Regions from separate parts of the Bradyrhizobium sp. USDA 4504 genome, predicted to be linked through region 1. Evidence: riboswitches for the same ligand, from Rfam matches in the RefSeq annotation. Region 1 holds a riboswitch; the other holds the start of a gene.
What was found. A riboswitch is a leader RNA that binds a small molecule or an ion and turns the genes downstream of it on or off. The one in region 1 is predicted to bind glycine.

Region 1 (3,409 bases):
GCGCGAATGACAATTCCTGCGGCGCGAACGACAGCGCGAGCGCCGTCAACGCGGCCGCTAGCGTGCGGTGTTTCCAACGCGAGATAGGGAACATGCAATCTCTCCTGACGTGTAACTGGTCAAAGCCGGCTTATTCGTTATGCATGTGGTTCGTTATTTAGGCGAACTAACATGCTGTATGGCTTGTGAAATTGAGACTTGCACCAAGCGCCAAGCGCGTCAATCGGTTTCAGGTCGCATCGGACGTACACAAACGAATGAGGCCGCGCGCCAGATTTTGGCTTTACAAAATCGTCGGCTGAGATTTTCGTAACGCGCGCGCGATGCCGGCGCCGTCAGAACAACAAGAGAGAACAACGATGAACCCCGCCAATCTCCCCTTTGATTCCGAAACGATGCTGCAGGGCCTGCGCAGCTGGGTGGAATGCGAAAGCCCGACCTGGGACGCCGCCGCGGTCGAACGCATGCTCGATCTCGCCGCCCGCGAGATGGCGATCATGGGTGCGACGATCGAGCGCATCGCCGGACGCCAGGGCTTCGCGGGCTGCGTCCGCGCCCGTTTCCCCCATCCGAAACAAGGCCAGCCCGGCATCCTGATCGCCGGCCATCTGGACACCGTTCACCCCGTCGGCACGATCGAAAAGCTGAAGTGGCGGCGCGAAGGCAACAAGTGCTTCGGGCCGGGCATCTTCGACATGAAGGGCGGCAACTACCTGTCGATCGAGGCGATCAGGCAATTGGCGCGCGCCTCCTTCACGACTCCGCTGCCGATCACCGTGCTGTTCACCCCCGACGAAGAGGTCGGCACGCCGTCGACGCGCGACATCATCGAGGCGGAAGCCGCGCGCAACAAATATGTGCTGGTGCCGGAGCCCGGCCGTCCGAACAACGGCGTCGTCACCGGCCGTTATGCGATCGCGCGCTTCAACCTGGAAGCCACCGGCAAGCCCAGCCATGCCGGCGCAACGCTGTCTTCCGGTCGCTCCGCGATCCGCGAGATGGCGCGGCAGATCATCGCCATCGACGGCATGACCACCGAGGACTGCACCTTCTCGGTCGGCATCGTGCATGGCGGCCAGTGGGTCAATTGCGTCGCGACGACCTGTACCGGCGAAGCGCTCAGCATGGCCAAGCGCCAGGCCGATCTCGACCGTGGCGTCGAGCGCATGCTGGCACTGTCGGGCACCGCCAACGACGTGACGTTCAAGGTGACGCGCGGCGTCACCCGCCCGGTGTGGGAGCCCGATGCGGGCACCATGGCGCTCTATGAAAAGGCAAAAGGCCTTGCTGCAGCGATGGGTCTCGATCTGCCGCACGGCAGCGCCGGCGGCGGCTCGGACGGCAACTTCACCGGCGCGATGGGCATCCCCACGCTCGACGGCCTCGGCGTTCGCGGCGCCGATGCACATACGCTCAACGAGCACATCGAGGTCGACAGCCTCGCCGAACGCGGCCGCCTGATGGCGGCACTGCTGGCGACGCTGGACTGACATCGATTTGCACTGCACAACACGTTGGCACTGCCGGATCGAAATTTAGCCTTGTCCATTTTTAAGGCTTCGCCTACGGTCCGGCCGTCCAACGCGACGATGCGGGAGAGATCGAACCGACAACAATCGTGTTGTTGGCTTCGGCGCCGACGGAGCAACCGCCCCGGAAACTCTCAGGCAAAAGGACTGTATCGTCAGGACGATCTGGAGAGAGACGAACATGGCCGCACATCAAGGGCCATGACGTCCACCGAAGGGGATAGTTCGCTTCTGGCCACAGCCCGATGCGGATCAAGCTCTCAGGTACCGTGACAGATGGGGCGCCGATGCCGGTTTCACCGGCGGTTCGGCGACTCTAACCCACGGGAGCCTGACAACTATCATGCCACACATCGCGATCATCGGCGCCGGCATCACCGGCGTAACGACGGCCTATGCCCTGCTTGAACGCGGCTACAAGGTGACTGTCCTCGACAGGCATCGCTACGCCGCGATGGAAACCTCGTTCGCCAATGGCGGACAACTCTCCGCCAGCAACGCCGAGGTGTGGAACAGCGCCGCGACCATCCTCAAGGGGCTGCGCTGGATGCTGAGAAGCGACGCGCCGCTGCTGATGAACCCGAAGCCGAGCTGGCACAAATATTCCTGGATCGGCGAGTTCGTAGGCCACATCACGCGCTATCGCGGCAACACCATCGAGACCACGAAGCTCGCCATCGAAGCGCGCAAGCATCTGTTCTCGATCGCAGAGCGCGAAAACATTGCCTTCGATCTCGAACGCCGCGGCATCCTGCACGTCTATCACGACAGGGCCGGCTTCGAAGCCGGCCTCAAGGTCAACGCGCTGCTGCAGCAAGGCGGGCTCGACCGCCGGCCGGTGACCCCGGACGAGATCCGCGTCATCGAACCCGCGCTGCAGACAACCTGCTATGGCGGCTTCTTCACGCCGTCGGACGCGACCGGCGATATTCACAAATTCACGCGTGGGCTTGCCGACGCCTGCATCCGCCGTGGCGCGAGCTTCGTCCATGAAGCCGACGTCGACACGATCGCACACGGCGATGACGGCTTCCGCATCGGCTGGAACGAAGCTGCTTCACATGATGCTGCGGTCGCGACGCGCCAGCAGCTGCAGGCGGACGGGATCGTGATTTGCGCCGGCGTGGCGAGCCGCCACTTCGCCAGCCTGCTCAACGACCGCGTCAATGTCTATCCGGTGAAGGGCTATTCGATCACGGTGCAGCTCGATGCGCCGCAAAGCCGGAATGCGGCCCCAACCGTCAGCCTGCTCGATGAAGCTGCGAAGATCGTCACCAGCCGGCTCGGCGCCGACCGCTTCCGCGTCGCCGGCACCGCCGAGTTCAACGGCTTCAACCGCGACATTCGCGCCGATCGCATTCAACCGCTGGTGGACTGGGTGCGGCATCATTTCCCGGAGATCGACACGTCGAAAGTCGTGCCATGGGCGGGCTTGCGCCCGATGATGCCGAACATGATGCCGGTGGTTCGCGCCGGACGGATTCCGGGCGTGTTCTACAATACGGGCCACGGTCATCTTGGCTGGACACTGTCGGCGGCGACGGCGCAGATGGTGGCCCAGGCGATCGACGATTGGCGCGACCTCGACACGCCGCCGATGGCGCCGACGTTCGGTGCCGGGCTCGACGTGCCCGCCGACGCGCGCAAAGCTGAAATCAATCCACCTTCCAGTGGACTGCTTCAAACTTCACCGGAGGAATAATCGCGGCCAACAGGACTGATTAGCTGCACCGCAAAATCCGCAGCACCGATGGCATGGGACTTGCTCAAGTTCTACCGTGAGTCTGCTACCATCTGTGCTACGGTCTGGTGTGCAACGGTCCCGCTGGGGACTTCATCGACCACAACCCAACGGATCAAATTTGCTCGGATATCTGCTT
Region 2 (3,409 bases), 170 kb from region 1:
CGCTGGATCACCGCGGGCAGGATGGTGCCCGAATAGCCCTGGCCGATCAGCGAGGTGAACACCTGGTTCTGCGCGGCGAGCTCGCTCATATGCGCGAGCGCCTCGGTCTCGCTCAGCGCCCGGCCGAGATCGAGCGGCGCCTTCTGCCGGATCGACGCCGGCAGCGTCTCGTTCATCAGCGCCTGCAGGCTCGCGGCGCCGACCGTCTCCAGCATCGCGTTGACGTCGCGCGGCGACGGTCCGATGTGGCGGCGGACGAAATCGGTGGCGGCTTCGTTGATCGGCTTGAAGGGCGCGTTCATGACGTGATCCTCGGGGTGATCCTTTAGGCGGTGTGCGCGGCGTAGGCGGCCTCGTCCATCAGGCCGCCGAGCTCGCCCTTGTCGGCAATCTTCAGCTTGAAGAACCAGGCCTTGCCGCCGGCGTCGGAATTGACCAGCGCGGGCTCGGCGGCGAGCGCGTCGTTGACCTCGACCACCTCGCCGGAGATCGGCGCGTAAACGTCGGAGGCGGCCTTGACGGATTCGACGACAGCGGCGGCCTCGGCCTTCTTCAGGCTGCGGCCGACCTTGGGCAGTTCGACGAACACGACGTCGCCGAGCTGCGACTGCGCATAGTCGGTGATCCCGATCGTGGCGACGTCGCCCTCGATGCGGAGCCATTCGTGGTCGGACGTGTACAGCGTCGTCATGGGGTCGATCCTTTGGCGTTCAGCGTTTGTAGGTATTGGGGACGAAGGGCGTAGCGGCGACTTTCAGCGGCAGCCGCTGGCCGCGCACTTCGGCGAAAACGGTGGTGCCGACGGCGGAAAGGGCCGTGGGCAGGTAGCCCATCGCAACCGGCGCATTGAGGCTCGGGCCGAAGCCGCCCGAGGTCACCTTGCCGATCTGCTCGGTCGAGCCGGCATCGGCGAACAGCGCGGCGCCTTCGCGCACCGGTGCGCGGCCGTCAGGCTTCAGGCCGACCCGCCGGCGCGCAGCGCCATCTGCGAATTGCGCGAGAATTTTGTCGGCGCCGGGGAAGCCGCCGGCGCGGGCGCCGCCGCTGCGGCGAACCTTCTGCACCGACCATTCCAGCGCGCCTTCGACCGGTGTCGTCGTGGTGTCGATGTCATGGCCATAGAGGCACAGCCCGGCTTCGAGCCGCAGGCTGTCGCGCGCGCCGAGCCCGATCGGCAACACGTCGGGATTGTCGAGCAGCGCGGTGACCAGGGCTTCCACCTTGTCCGCGGGCACGGAAATCTCAAAGCCGTCCTCGCCGGTATAGCCGGAGCGCGAGACGAAGCAGTCGACGTCGCCGACGCGGCGCGGACCGGCATCCATGAATTTCATCGAACCGACATCTGCACAAAGTTTCGCCAGCGCCGATTCCGCTTTCGGGCCCTGCAGCGCGATCAGCGCGCGGTCGGCCAGCGAGACGATCTCGCAGGCGTCGGAGAGATTCGCGCGCAGATGCGCCTCGTCCTCGGCCTTGCAAGCGGCGTTGACCACTAGGAACAGGTGATCGCCGAAATTCGCCACCATCAGGTCGTCGAGCAGGCCGCCGTCATTGTTGGTGAATTGCGCGTAGCGCTGCCGTCCCGGCGCGATGCCGACGATGTCCTGCGGCACCAGTTTTTCCAGTGCGAGCGCGGCATCCGCGACCTTGCCGGATTTGGCCTTCAGCACGAGCTGGCCCATGTGCGACACATCGAACAGACCGGCTTCCTTGCGGGTGTGCAGATGCTCCTTCAGCACGCCGGCCGCGTATTGCACCGGCATGTCATAGCCGGCGAACGGCACCATCTTGGCGCCGCGCGCCAGATGCAGCGCGTGCAGCGGGGTCTGTTTCAGCGGGGAGGTTTCGCGCGCAAGCATCACAGGGCCCTCGCGGTTCCCGCCGGGGACCTATTTCCCCTTGAGAAACCTGCAGAAAGCCCCATCTGTCGCTGTGCCTGAGAGTATTATCCCGTCGGCGGACGCATCGGGGCGAACCCCAGCGTCTCTTTCCAGATGTCAGACGTCACGCGGTCCTTTTGCCTGAGAGTTTCCGGGGCGGTTGCTCCTTCGGCGCCGGCGATAAGGCCGGTCTCTCCCGACGTGACTAGGTATAGGTAGATAGAAAACACGGCGCCACCAAGACTGTCAACGCAGCTGCAGCAACTATCCAATGGGCTTTGTGCTGCCGCGGCAAGCCCATGATCCGCCTGCACAGTTTCTGGACACCGCAGCTGGCAATGTCTAAAAGCGTTCGGCCGGAAAATGACGCCTTTTTGCGGCTGGCCGGCCCCTTTTTCCGATTGGATGAACATGAGCAGCGTCAACGACATCAGGTCGACATTTCTGAACTTCTTCAAGCAGAACGGGCACGAGATCGTGGCCTCGTCGCCGCTGGTTCCGCGCAACGACCCGACCTTGATGTTTACCAATGCCGGCATGGTGCAGTTCAAGAACGTCTTCACCGGCGTCGAGAAGCGCGGCTACCAGCGCGCCACGACGTCGCAGAAGTGCGTGCGCGCCGGCGGCAAGCATAACGACCTCGACAATGTCGGCTACACCGCGCGCCATCTCACCTTCTTCGAGATGCTCGGCAACTTCTCGTTCGGCGATTACTTCAAGGAGCGCGCGATCGAGCTCGCCTGGAATCTGATCACCAAGGATTTCGGGCTGAAGAAGGACAAGCTGCTGGTCACCGTCTACCACACCGACGACGAGGCGGCCGGCTACTGGAAGAAGATCGCGGGCTTCTCGGACGACCGCATCATCCGCATCCCGACCTCGGACAATTTCTGGGCGATGGGCGACACCGGCCCGTGCGGACCGTGCTCCGAAATCTTCATCGACCGCGGCGAGCACATCTGGGGCGGCCCTCCGGGCAGCCCGGATGAGGATGGCGATCGCTTCCTCGAATTCTGGAACCTGGTGTTCATGCAGTACGAGCAGGTGACGAAGGAGGAGCGCGTAGCGCTGCCGCGTCCCTCGATCGACACCGGCATGGGGCTCGAGCGCATGGCCTGCATCCTGCAGGGCGTCGAGAGCGTGTTCGAGACCGATCTGTTCCGCAATCTGATCGATGCCGCCGCGTCTACCCTCGGGCACGGTCCGAACGAGCAGAACGTTGGGTCGTATCGGGTGATCGCGGACCATCTGCGCTCGTCCGCGTTCCTGATCACCGACGGCGTGCTGCCGTCGAACGAGGGCCGCGGCTACGTGCTGCGCCGGATCATGCGCCGCGCGATGCGCCATGCACAGCTCTTGGGCGCGAGCGAGCCGCTGATGCATCGGCTGGTCTGGGCGCTGGTCCGCGAGATGGGCCAGGCCTATCCGGATCTGGTCCGTGCGGAGAAGCTGATCGAGGAGACGCTGCGGCTGGAGGAGACGCGCTTCCGCAAGACGCTGGCGCGCGGCCTGTCGATCCTCGACGAGAAGAG

Region 2: linked by a shared signal. The riboswitch ahead of gcvT (glycine cleavage system aminomethyltransferase GcvT) and the one ahead of ACVMB1_RS17695 (D-amino acid dehydrogenase) in region 1 are both predicted to bind glycine.

Annotation. Positions count from the first base shown of each region.
Region 1 covers NZ_JBSSGV010000001.1:3,786,780-3,790,188, forward strand. Annotated here, with positions in the region: gene ACVMB1_RS17685 (ABC transporter substrate-binding protein) at 1-94, opposite strand, end outside; gene ACVMB1_RS17690 (M20/M25/M40 family metallo-hydrolase) at 360-1,490, shown strand; glycine riboswitch at 1,583-1,689, shown strand; glycine riboswitch at 1,693-1,807, shown strand; gene ACVMB1_RS17695 (D-amino acid dehydrogenase) at 1,873-3,231, shown strand; gene ACVMB1_RS17700 (ABC transporter permease) at 3,392-3,409, shown strand, end outside.
Region 2 covers NZ_JBSSGV010000001.1:3,954,890-3,958,298, reverse strand. Annotated here, with positions in the region: gene gcvP (aminomethyl-transferring glycine dehydrogenase) at 1-302, opposite strand, end outside; gene gcvH (glycine cleavage system protein GcvH) at 326-691, opposite strand; gene gcvT (glycine cleavage system aminomethyltransferase GcvT) at 711-1,856, opposite strand; glycine riboswitch at 1,998-2,086, opposite strand; gene alaS (alanine--tRNA ligase) at 2,289-3,409, shown strand, end outside.